Regions from separate parts of the Citrobacter telavivensis genome, predicted to be linked through region 1. Evidence: predicted binding sites of a transcription regulator. Region 1 holds the regulator's gene; each other region holds the start of a gene.
The links. Region 1 encodes PhoB, which activates phosphate uptake and scavenging genes when phosphate is short. Its sites were predicted from a motif close to CTGTCATAAAACTGNCNNAT; they were not measured.
Positions count from the first base shown of each region.

Region 2: the regulator PhoB is predicted to act here: its motif matches at 1,438-1,457, upstream of pstS (phosphate ABC transporter substrate-binding protein PstS).
Region 3: the regulator PhoB is predicted to act here: its motif matches at 1,987-2,006, upstream of uvrB (excinuclease ABC subunit UvrB).
Region 4: the regulator PhoB is predicted to act here: its motif matches at 1,322-1,341, upstream of glpT (glycerol-3-phosphate transporter).

Region 1 covers NZ_JBGUBF010000001.1:148,438-151,608, reverse strand. The annotation lists gene phoR (phosphate regulon sensor histidine kinase PhoR) at 45-1,340, opposite strand; gene phoB (phosphate response regulator transcription factor PhoB) at 1,386-2,075, opposite strand; gene sbcD (exonuclease subunit SbcD) at 2,272-3,171, shown strand, end outside.
Region 2 covers NZ_JBGUBF010000003.1:28,856-32,026, forward strand. The annotation lists gene glmS (glutamine--fructose-6-phosphate transaminase (isomerizing)) at 1-1,227, shown strand, start outside; gene pstS (phosphate ABC transporter substrate-binding protein PstS) at 1,545-2,585, shown strand; gene pstC (phosphate ABC transporter permease PstC) at 2,730-3,171, shown strand, end outside.
Region 3 covers NZ_JBGUBF010000001.1:570,686-573,856, reverse strand. The annotation lists gene uvrB (excinuclease ABC subunit UvrB) at 1-1,759, opposite strand, end outside; gene bioD (dethiobiotin synthase) at 2,324-3,010, opposite strand; gene bioC (malonyl-ACP O-methyltransferase BioC) at 3,003-3,171, opposite strand, start outside.
Region 4 covers NZ_JBGUBF010000001.1:2,249,057-2,252,227, reverse strand. The annotation lists gene glpA (anaerobic glycerol-3-phosphate dehydrogenase subunit A) at 1-1,199, opposite strand, end outside; gene glpT (glycerol-3-phosphate transporter) at 1,472-2,830, shown strand; gene glpQ (glycerophosphodiester phosphodiesterase) at 2,835-3,171, shown strand, end outside.

The DNA of each region.
Region 1 (3,171 bases):
CCAGCATTGGCTGGCTTATGGAAAGAAAACCTTACAATTGTACTTTAAGCACTTTTTTTGGCAATTAATCGTTCCGGCAGCACAAAACTAAAGCGCGTGCCTTTGCCCAGTTGACTCTCGATATTCAGGCGACTTTCATGATGATTCAACGCATGTTTTACGATAGCCAGTCCCAGTCCACTGCCGCCCGTTTGCCGCGATCGCGCTTTATCAACGCGATAAAACCGCTCCGTTAACCGCGGGATATGTTCCGGCGCAATGCCTGGCCCGTTATCTTCCACGCTAAACTCCGCGCCGTACGGCATCGCGCGCCAGCGGACGGTGATATGGGTTCCCGCTGGCGTATGATTCACGGCGTTATACACCAGGTTGGACACTGCGCTACGCAGTTGTTCTTCATTCCCCAGCACGTTGAGTTGGTTATCCACCTCAAAGCTGAACGTGTGCTTCTGCTGGCTGAGCGTCTGCGCTTCACGTTCGACCATACGCAGCATCATCGGCACATCGACCTGTTCATTGAGCAGAAGCGTCGGTGCGGCTTCAATTTTCGACAGCGTAAGCAACTGTTTCACCAGTCCTTCCATGCGCGAGGTTTGTTCACGCATCGTCAATAGCGCTTTTTCGCGCGTTGCCCCTTCCAGCGTCTGTTCGTGCATCATCTCGAGATAGCCCTGCAACACCGTTAGTGGAGTGCGCAGTTCATGGCTCACGTTGGCAAAGAAATTGCGTCTCGCGCCTTCAAGCTGGTGCATCTGTGTCATGTCGCGCGCCACCATCAGCAGTTGCTTATCGGTGTACGGCATGACGCGAATTTCCAGGTGTCGACCGGTATTGAGTACCAGATTTAACGGTCGGCTAAAATCCCTCAGCTTAAGGTATTGCGTAAACTCCGGGTAGCGCAGCAGGTTCAGGATGTTTTGTCCGCTATCGTCCGGCCAGCGTAAGCCCAGCACCTGTTGCGCGAGGCCATTACACCAGAAGATCCCACCCTCTTCAGTGGTCAACACCACCGCATCGGGCAGTGACTCTGCCCCGCTGCGAAAGCGTTTAATCAGATTGCCCAGCTCGCGACGGCGCTTTTTATTGCGCAGTTGCATCTGATGCAAACCGTACAGCAGCGGTTCCCAACTGCCTCGTCCCGGCGGCGGCGTCATGCTTCTGTCGACCCACAGCCACCATGAGAGGCGTAATAAATTCCAGAAATGCCAGATCAGCAGTCCTGTTACCGATGCCAGTAAAAACCACGGCAGGTAACCAAAAAATGCACTTAGGATCAAGGCCGGGATACAGCAAAGTATCAGTTCCAGCACCAGCCTTTTCCATGACAGCCGTTCCAGCACGGGTCACTCTCCCTTCAGAGCCAGGCTCTTATTTATTCTTGTCTTTCAAAAACGGGTCGAAAAACGATACCCTGTCCCGCGAACCGTTTGTACCATCCGATCGTGGCCGCTGGTTTCCAGCGCCTTGCGCAGACGGCGAATGTGCACATCGACCGTACGATCCTCAACGTAGACGTTGGTGCCCCAGACGTGGTTCAGCAGCTGTTCGCGGCTGTATACCCGTTCGGGGTGGGTCATGAAGAAATGCAGGAGTTTAAATTCTGTCGGCCCCATATCAAGCGGATTTTCGCCGGTCATCACGCGGTGCGATGTGGGATCCAGGCTTAGCCCCTGCATCTCGATGACTTCTTCCACCGCCATCGGCGAAATCCGGCGCATCACCGCTTTGATGCGGGCCACCAGTTCTTTCGGGGAAAACGGTTTAGTAATGTAGTCGTCCGCACCGGTTTCCAGGCCGCGTACGCGATCCTCTTCTTCCCCTCTGGCGGTTAACATCATGACCGGAATGTCACGGGTCATCGCTTCACGCTTGAGGTGTTTAATAAACTGTAGACCAGAACCGCCGGGCAACATCCAGTCAAGAAGGATCAAATCCGGCCAGGGTTCATTAAGCTGGTTCACCGCACTGTCATAATCTTCAGCTTCAACGGGCTGAAAACCATTTTGCTCAAGCACGAAACAGACCATTTCGCGAATTGGAGCCTCATCTTCTACGACCAGAATACGTCTCGCCATGATTTGCCCTGTTATATAAGTTGCTTATCATCATCTGTCTTAATGCGGCGTCATTATGCGTCAGTTTTATGACAGATTTATGAAAATGCGTGCTGACGTTAACCTTAGGTTGTTGATTTATGACACCCGAGAAACGAGATATTACAGCCCACGAATGGTTATAATCCCCTTTATGCTTTTTTGCCATGGAACCGTTATGCGCATCCTTCACACCTCTGACTGGCATCTGGGACAAAATTTTTACAGCAAAAGCCGCGCCGCTGAACATCAGGCTTTTCTCGACTGGCTGCTGGAAACGGCGGTCGAACAGCAGGTGGATGCGATAGTCGTTGCGGGCGATATCTTCGATACCGGCTCGCCGCCAAGCTATGCCCGTGAGATCTACAACCGTTTTGTGGTCAACCTGCAGCAAACGGGCTGTCATCTGGTGGTATTAGCAGGAAACCATGACTCCGTCGCCACGCTGAATGAATCCCGCGAGATTCTGGCGTTTCTCAATACCACGGTTGTGGCCAGCGCCGGTCACGCGCCGCAAATCCTGAATCGCCGCGATGGCCAGCCCGGCGCGGTGCTGTGCCCGGTGCCGTTTTTACGCCCGCGCGACATTATCAGCAGCCAGGCGGGCCTGTCCGGTCAGGAAAAACAGCAGCATCTGCTGGGTGCCATCACCGACTATTACCAACAGCAATACGAGACTGCCTGCGCATTGCGCGGCGATCTCGCCCTGCCGATTATTGCCACCGGCCACCTGACCACCGTCGGCGCCAGTAAAAGTGACGCCGTTCGTGACATTTATATTGGCACGCTGGATGCTTTTCCGGCACAGAACTTCCCGCCCGCCGATTACATCGCGCTGGGCCACATCCATCGGGCGCAGAAGATTGGCGGCACAGAGCATATCCGCTACTGCGGCTCCCCCATCGCGCTGAGTTTTGACGAATGTGGCAAAAACAAATACGTGCATCGGGTGGACTTCCTGGACGGCAAGTTAGCCAGCGTCGAAGAACTCACCGTTCCGGTCACACAACCGCTGGCGGTGTTGAAAGGCGATCTCGCCGCGATTACCGAACAGCTGGAGCAGTGGCGCGATAGCGAG
Region 2 (3,171 bases), on a different contig from region 1:
CGTCGCTTTATCTTCCTTGAAGAAGGCGATATTGCGGAAGTGACCCGTCGTTCTGTCGCGATTTTTGATAAAACTGGCGCGGACGTGAAACGTCAGGACATCGAATCTAATCTGCAATATGACGCAGGTGATAAAGGTATCTATCGCCACTACATGCAGAAAGAGATCTACGAGCAGCCGAACGCGATTAAAAACACCCTGACCGGGCGCATTAGCCACGGCGAAGTGGATTTAAGCGAACTTGGACCAAAGGCCAACGAGCTGTTGTCTCAGGTTGAGCATATCCAGATCATCGCGTGTGGGACGTCCTATAACTCCGGGATGGTTTCTCGCTACTGGTTTGAATCGCTGGCCGGTATTCCGTGCGACGTCGAAATCGCCTCAGAATTCCGTTACCGCAAATCAGCAGTACGCCGTAACAGCCTGATGATCACCCTGTCTCAGTCTGGCGAAACGGCAGATACGCTGGCTGGCCTGCGTTTGTCGAAAGAGCTGGGCTATCTGGGCTCGCTCGCCATCTGTAACGTTCCGGGGTCTTCTCTGGTGCGTGAATCAGATCTGGCGATGATGACCAACGCCGGCACGGAAATCGGCGTGGCGTCAACGAAAGCGTTTACCACTCAGTTGACCGTTCTGCTGATGCTGGTGGCGAAACTGGCGCACCTGAAAGGTCTGGATGCGTCCATTGAGCATGACATCGTTCATGGTCTGCAGGCGCTGCCGAGCCGTATCGAGCAAATGCTTTCTCAGGACAAGCGCATTGAAGCGTTGGCTGAAGATTTCTCTGACAAGCACCACGCTCTGTTCCTGGGCCGTGGCGATCAGTATCCGATCGCGCTGGAAGGCGCGTTGAAGCTGAAAGAGATCTCCTACATTCACGCAGAAGCCTATGCGGCAGGTGAACTGAAACACGGCCCACTGGCGCTGATTGATGCCGATATGCCGGTTATCGTTGTTGCCCCGAACAACGAACTGCTGGAAAAACTGAAGTCCAACATCGAAGAAGTGCGCGCCCGTGGTGGTCAGCTGTATGTCTTCGCCGATCAGGACGCCGGTTTTGCCAGCAGCGACAATATGCACATCATTGAGATGCCGCATGTGGAAGAGGTGATTGCACCGATCTTCTACACCGTTCCGCTACAGCTGCTGGCCTATCACGTGGCGCTGATTAAAGGCACCGACGTAGATCAGCCGCGTAACCTGGCTAAATCGGTTACCGTCGAGTAAAACGTTCATGCCCTGCGAAAGCGGGGCATTTTTTTGCTTCTGCGCTGTTTTTAATCAATTCTCCTGCCGTTTTAATGTGACAAATCGTCATCTTCAGCTACTTTTTTCAGTGTCACAGAAATAAAATTTTCCTGAAAAGCTATTGTCATATTGTTAGTTAACTTTATGATAAATAGTAAAAAAATGATTTATATTTAACTGAAATTTTCATTGTCACAAAACTGTCATATTTCGTACATTTAACTGTCACCTGTTTGTCCTATTTTGCTCATCGTAGCCACTTAACAATGATTTACGAAAATCTTGCAGGAGACATTATGAAAGTTATGCGTACCACTGTCGCAACTGTTGTCGCCGCGACCTTATCTATGAGCGCTTTCTCTGCGTTAGCAGCAGCAAGTCTGACAGGTGCAGGTGCAACTTTTCCTGCGCCGGTGTATGCCAAATGGGCTGATACTTATCAGAAAGAGACCGGTAGTAAAGTCAACTACCAGGGTATCGGCTCCTCCGGTGGTGTTAAACAAATTACAGCGAATACCGTTGATTTCGGTGCCTCTGATGCGCCGCTGTCTGACGAAAAACTGAATCAGGAAGGCCTGTTCCAGTTCCCGACCGTTATTGGCGGCGTGGTACTGGCGGTGAACATCCCGGGTCTGAAGTCTGGCGAACTGGTGCTGGATGGTAAAACGCTGGGTGACATCTACCTGGGTAAAATCAAGAAGTGGGATGATGAAGCCATCACCAAACTGAACCCGGGCGTGAAATTGCCTTCTCAGAACATCGCCGTCGTGCGTCGTGCTGATGGTTCCGGTACCTCCTTCGTCTTCACCAGCTATCTGGCAAAAGTCAACGAAGAGTGGAAGACCAAAGTGGGCGCAGGCTCTACCGTTAACTGGCCGACAGGCCTCGGCGGTAAAGGTAACGACGGTATCGCCGCGTTCGTACAGCGTCTGCCAGGCTCCATCGGTTACGTTGAATACGCTTACGCTAAGCAGAACAACCTGGCGTATACCAAGCTGATTTCAGCTGATGGCAAACCGGTTAGCCCGACCGAAGAGAACTTCGCCAACGCCGCGAAAGGTGCTGACTGGAGCAAATCCTTCGCGCAGGATCTGACGAACCAGAAAGGTGACGGTGCGTGGCCAATTACTTCCACCACTTTCATCCTGGTTCACAAAGAGCAGAAGAAACCTGAGCAGGGTGCTGAAGTGCTGAAATTCTTCGACTGGGCATACAAAAATGGCGGCAAACAGGCTAATGACCTGGATTACGCCAGCCTGCCGGACAGCGTGGTTGAGCAGATCCGTGCGGCATGGAAGACCAATGTGAAAGACAGCAGCGGTAAAGCGCTGTACTAACAGAATATCTTTGACGAATTGGCGGATGGCGCTACGCTTATCCGCCCTACAGTTGTGAATGTAGGCCCGCTTTGTAGGCCGGATAAGCGTAGCGCCATCCGGCTGGGGCAACTTCGTAAACGCGTTTAATGGAAAGAGTGATTTATGGCTGCAACCAAGCCTGCTTTTAACCCGCCGGGTAAAAAGGGTGACAAAATCTTCAGCGCGCTGGTAAAACTGGCTGCGCTGATTGTGCTATTGATGTTGGGTGGCATTATTGTCTCTCTGATCATCTCCTCCTGGCCCAGCATTGAGAAATTTGGTTTCTCATTCCTCTGGACGAAAGACTGGGACGCGCCAAACGACATCTACGGTGCGCTGGTACCGATCTACGGTACGCTGGTCACCTCCTTTATCGCACTGCTGATCGCCGTTCCGGTGAGCTTCGGTATTGCCCTGTTTTTGACGGAACTTGCGCCTGGCTGGCTGCGTCGCCCGCTGGGCATCGCAATTGAACTGCTGGCGGCTATCCCGAGTATCGTATACGGCATGTGGGGCCTGTTTATCTTTGCGCCGTTGTTTGCGACTTATTTCCAGGAACCGGTCG
Region 3 (3,171 bases), 420 kb from region 1:
GCGGGATAATGCCGTGCTCTTCGTTGTACTGCTGCTGTTTCTCGCGACGGCGTTCGGTTTCGCTAATCGCCTTCGCCATTGAGGCCGTGATTTTGTCGCCGTAGAGAATCGCCTTCCCGTTGATGTTACGCGCCGCACGACCGATGGTCTGAATCAGCGAACGTTCGGAACGCAGGAACCCTTCCTTGTCGGCGTCGAGAATCGCCACCAGCGACACCTCAGGCATATCGAGACCTTCGCGCAACAGGTTGATCCCCACCAGCACGTCAAACTCGCCCAGACGCAGGTCACGAATGATTTCCATACGCTCCACGGTATCGATGTCCGAGTGCAGATAGCGCACCCGCTCGCCGTGCTCTTCCAGATATTCGGTAAGATCTTCCGCCATCCGTTTGGTCAGCGTGGTCACTAGCACACGCTCGTTGATCTGCGCGCGCTTGCGGATCTCAGAAAGCAGATCGTCCACCTGCGTTGCCACCGGACGCACTTCAATCACCGGATCCAGTAACCCTGTCGGACGCACCACCTGATCAACCACATCGCCGCCGGATTTCTCCAGTTCGTAATTGCCCGGCGTCGCAGAAACGTAGATGGTCTGCGGTGCCAGCGCTTCAAACTCTTCGAACTTTAACGGCCGGTTATCCAGCGCCGACGGCAGACGGAAACCGTACTCCACCAGCGTCTCTTTACGCGCGCGGTCGCCACGATACATCCCACCAATCTGCGGGATAGTCACGTGGGATTCATCCACCACCAGCAAACCGTCGGCGGGCAGATAGTCAAACAACGTCGGCGGCGGCTCACCCGGCCCGCGTCCTGAGAGAAAGCGCGAGTAGTTTTCAATCCCCGAGCAGTAGCCCAGCTCGTTCATCATCTCCAGGTCAAACTGGGTACGTTGGCTCAGACGCTGCTCTTCCAGCAGTTTGTCATTAGCGAGCAGGACTTTACGTCGTTCAGCCAGTTCGACTTTGATCTCTTCCATCGCCTGCACAATGCGCTCACGCGGGGTCACGTAGTGCGTTTTCGGGTAGATGGTGTAGCGCGAAATGGTGGACTCCACCTGCCCGGTCAGCGGGTCAAACAGCGACAAACGCTCCACCTCTTCGTCAAACAGCTCAACGCGCAGCGCAATGTCGTCGGATTCCGCCGGGAAGATGTCGATCACTTCACCGCGCACGCGGAAGGTCCCGCGCTGGAAAGCCTGATCGTTGCGGGTATATTGCAGTTCGGCCAGTCGACGCAGAATGGCGCGCTGATCGATGATCATCCCTACCGTCATATGCAGCATCATCTTCAGGTATAAATCCGGATCACCCAGACCATAGATGGCAGAAACGGATGCCACGACGATCACGTCACGGCGCTCCAGCAATGCTTTGGTGGCAGACAAACGCATTTGCTCAATGTGTTCGTTCACCGACGCATCCTTTTCGATGAAGGTATCAGAGCTGGGAACGTACGCTTCCGGCTGATAGTAGTCGTAGTAGGAGACGAAATACTCGACGGCGTTATCCGGGAAAAACTCTTTCATTTCGCCATAAAGCTGCGCCGCCAGCGTTTTGTTGGGTGCCAGCACCATCGTCGGGCGCTGTAGATCGGCAATCACATTGGCGATGGTGAAGGTTTTCCCTGACCCCGTTACGCCAAGCAGCGTCTGATGCGCCAGGCCGTCCTCCAGTCCCTCTTCCAGACGTCGTATCGCCTCGGGCTGATCGCCGGAAGGTTTAAATGCGGAATTCAGTTTGAACGGTTTACTCATGAGCAGCTACCTGAAGGAATGGGCGGGCAGGTGTGTAATTTTACTCGCAGAGGATAATATTGCCAGTAAAATATACTGGATGAAAAAACAGTAACGCCTCATAATATTTGTGTTACGCGTGATAAAATCGGTTCGCAGGCGGCTAAAATTTCATCGCAGACAAGATATTATACCAGGAAGCGGGTTTATCCCCAGACCAATGACTTCGTTAACATTGTCAAGATGTGTTATGAAAGTTTTATTGCATTCAATGACCGCAATATGACAGCCATTGATTTTATCTAACGAGCTGTAAAACAACGACTATTTCGTAAAGCCGTCTTTCGCGCCAATTCAGCTGGAAGCCGCGTATTCTCTCGCTTGCCTTGTGTTTTCTAACTCTAATACACAAGGTTATCCACAGGAATAGTGGATAACTGCCTGCAGGCCGTATGGCCTGCCGCCTGGCAAATTCCCGGTCCGGCCCACCAGGACGCACATAAAAAAAAATTATCGCTAAATTTTGATTTTTATCAGCTAACGAAGCGCCCCTGGCAGGCGAGATCTTGCTCGCAATTTCGCCTCTTACTCGTCCACGAGCAAAGCGAGATCCAGATATTGTCCTGTGACCGCGTTTTCGGCTCCACCGTCAAGCCACGGGATTTCGCCCAACAGCGGCGCAGGGATGACCCGCTGAAGCGTCGTCATATACTCGTGGTGGCGTTTCCCCGGCGGCGTGACGTCATTCGCCACCCATCCGGCAAGCCGGAGTCCTGCCTGCTGTACCGCCTGCGCTGTCAGCATGGCATGGTTAATACATCCCAACTTTACGCCGACGACCAGGATAACCGGCAACCGCTCGCGCTGCACCCAGTCGGCGAAGGTCAAATCCTCCGCAAGCGGGGTAAACCAGCCGCCTGCGCCTTCGACCAACAGCCACTCCGCCTGTGCATCCAGCGCGCGTAATCCCTCTGACATCACGTCAGCATGAATCGGCCTCCCTTCATCGGCGCTGATGATATGCGGTGAGGTGGGTTCCGCGAAGGTGTAAGGATTCACCGCCGCATAGTCCAGCGCCAGACTGCTGTTGCGCTGAAGCGCCAGGGCATCGCTGTTGCGCAGTCCTTCTGGCGTCATTTCACTGCCTGAGGCGACGGGTTTATAGCCAGCCGTCCGGTAGCCCAGACTGCGCGCCGCCTGTAGCAGTGCACAGCTGGCGACGGTTTTACCGACTTCCGTGTCGGTGCCGGTGACAAAATAACGTTTAGTCACGTGTAATCACTCCTGCAAAAAGATGGTAGGTCAGAGGATATTTCCCCTGCCGCTGGGGCCAGGCCAGTTGAAGCTGCTGCAACTGCGAGCGGGTTAAGACGCGCGACGTGCGCCCCTCGTGCAAATGGGTCGCGCCGATACCTTTCAGCGAGCGCATGGCG
Region 4 (3,171 bases), 2.1 Mb from region 1:
ACACGCTTCAGCGTGCTTTCCGTCGGTTCCTGTGAACCCGGTAGCGGTGTGTCTGCGGTGATGCAAGGGCGCGTGTTGCCAAGCTTACGGCAGACCGCGTCGGTAGCCCATTCCGCCATCAGGCGGTAGGTCATCAGTTTGCCGCCGGTAATAGTGATAAACCCGTCGAGGCCGTCGCGTTTCGCGTGATCGAACAGCACAATGCCGCGGCTGACGTTACGACCACTCGGATCGTCATCACTGGCTACCAGCGGGCGCACCCCGGAGTAGGCGCGCAGAATACGGGTTTTCGCCATAATCGGCGCCAACTTTTCACCTTCACGCAGCAGAATATCGACCTCATCGGCGGTCACCCTGTTGCTGTCGATATCGTTGTAATCAATGTGGGTTGAGGTCGTGCCAATCAGCGAAATCGTGTCGCCGGGCACCAGAATATCGGCGTCAGACGGCTTACGGCAGCGGTTGATGACGTGCTGGTTGATGCGGTGGTCCATAATCAGCAGCGATCCTTTTGCCGGGAACATGCGGATACTCAAATCAGCATATTCCGCGATCCGCTGTCCCCAGATCCCGGCGGCATTAACCACCACCGGCGCATGCAGGGTTTGTGTTTCGCCGTTGAGATGGTTGCGCACATGGACACCGCTGACGGTCGCGCCTTCGCGGATAAGTCCAGTCACTTCGTGGGCGGTCAGGATGATGGCGCCGTGCTCTTTCGCATCGAGCATATTGGCCGCGGTCAGGCGGAACGGGTCAACGGTGCCGTCCGGCACTTTGACCGCGCCGATCAGTTGCGGATTTACCGACGGCTCAATCATCCGCGCCTGTTGCGGATCGACTGCTTCTGCACGAATCCCCGCTTCTTCGCAGGCGCGGATAAAGGTGGTCTGGAAGGAAAGTTCATCCTCCGGCAAGGTAATAAACAGACCGTCCGTTGGCTCAACGCAGTGGCGGGCGATACGTTTCAGAATTTGGTTTTCGCTGATGCATTCACGGGCAGATTCCGCGTCAGTCACGGCATAGCGCGCACCGCTGTGCAGCAGTCCATGGTTACGGCCGGTCGCACCGGTCGCAATATCATGACGTTCGACTAAGATGACACGTAGACCGCGTAGCGCGCAGTCACGGGCAATCCCTGCGCCTGTGGCACCGCCTCCAATGATAATCACGTCACTTGTTTGCGAGTCGCGAGTTTTCATTGCTTTCCCTCACAGTTCGTTTTTTATCATTTAGCCACATAAAAAACATGGTTTGTTTGATTTCGCGCATATTCGCTCATGATTCGAAAATGAAACGTGATTTCGTGCGCCTTTCTGAACATTTGTCATAAATCTGTAACAATATGTGCTGCAATTCACATTCACGACAGGTATCTTTACCTAACATCGCCGCCATACGGGAATCTGCGGGGGGCGCTCGAACTACCTGCGGTGTTTACTACTTATAAAAGACGGGCCACGGAGGCTACATTATGTTGAGTATTTTTAAACCAGCGGCGCATAAAGCTCGCTTGCCAGCGGCGGAAATCGATCCGACTTACCGTCGGCTTCGCTGGCAGATATTCCTGGGAATATTCTTTGGCTATGCCGCGTATTATCTGGTGCGCAAGAACTTTGCTCTGGCGATGCCCTATCTGGTAGAGCAAGGCTTTTCGCGGGGAGATTTAGGTTTTGCCCTCTCGGGGATCTCCATTGCTTACGGATTTTCGAAATTCATCATGGGCTCGGTTTCGGATCGCTCGAATCCGCGCGTTTTCCTCCCTGCCGGTCTGATTCTGGCGGCGGCAGTGATGCTGTTCATGGGCTTTGTGCCGTGGGCGACATCGAGCATTGCCGTGATGTTTGTGCTGCTGTTCCTCTGCGGGTGGTTCCAGGGGATGGGGTGGCCGCCGTGCGGACGCACCATGGTGCACTGGTGGTCGCAGAAAGAACGTGGCGGAATCGTCTCCGTCTGGAACTGTGCGCATAACGTCGGTGGCGGGATCCCTCCGCTGCTGTTCCTGCTCGGGATGGCCTGGTTTAACGACTGGAAAGCGGCGCTGTATATGCCAGCGTTCGGCGCCATTCTGGTGGCAATTTTCGCTTTCGCGCTGATGCGTGATACTCCGCAATCCTGCGGTCTGCCGCCCATCGAAGAGTACAAAAACGACTACCCGGATGATTACAACGAAAAAGCGGAAGAAGAACTGACGGCGAAGCAGATCTTCATGCAGTACATCCTGCCGAACAAATTGCTGTGGTACATCGCTATCGCGAACGTGTTCGTCTATCTGCTGCGCTATGGCATTCTCGACTGGTCTCCGACCTATCTGAAAGAAGTGAAGCATTTTGCGCTGGATAAATCCTCCTGGGCCTACTTCTTCTATGAATACGCAGGGATCCCCGGGACGCTGCTGTGTGGCTGGATGTCGGACAAAGTGTTCCGTGGCAACCGTGGTGCGACCGGCGTGTTCTTTATGACGCTGGTGACTATCGCCACCATCATTTACTGGATGAACCCGGCAGGTAACCCGACCGTCGATATGATTTGTATGATTGTGATCGGCTTCCTGATTTACGGCCCGGTGATGTTGATTGGTCTGCATGCGCTGGAGCTGGCACCGAAAAAAGCCGCAGGGACGGCAGCTGGCTTTACCGGCCTGTTTGGTTACCTCGGTGGTTCCGTGGCGGCCAGCGCCATTGTCGGCTACACCGTTGACTTCTTCGGCTGGGACGGCGGCTTCATGGTGATGATCGGCGGCAGCATTCTGGCGGTTATCCTGCTCATTGTGGTGATGTTCGGCGAGAAACGCCACCATGCTGAGATGCAACTGAAACGCAACGGGGGCTAAGTGAATGAAGACAGCACTGAAAAACCTTAGTCTGACGCTGATGATGGCGGGCGCGGTAATGGGAAGTCATGCACTGGCGGCCACGACTACGGATAAAGTGGTGATTGCCCACCGTGGTGCGAGCGGATATTTGCCGGAGCATACGCTGCCCGCGAAAGCGATGGCCTATGCACAGGGAGCGGATTATCTGGAGCAGGATCTGGTGATGACCAAAGATGACCAACTGGTCGTTCTGCATGACCACTATCTGGATCGCGTGACGGATGTCGCCGAGCGTTTTCCGAATCGTGCGCGCAAAGACGGTCGTTACTACGCCATCGACTTTACGCTGGATGAAATCA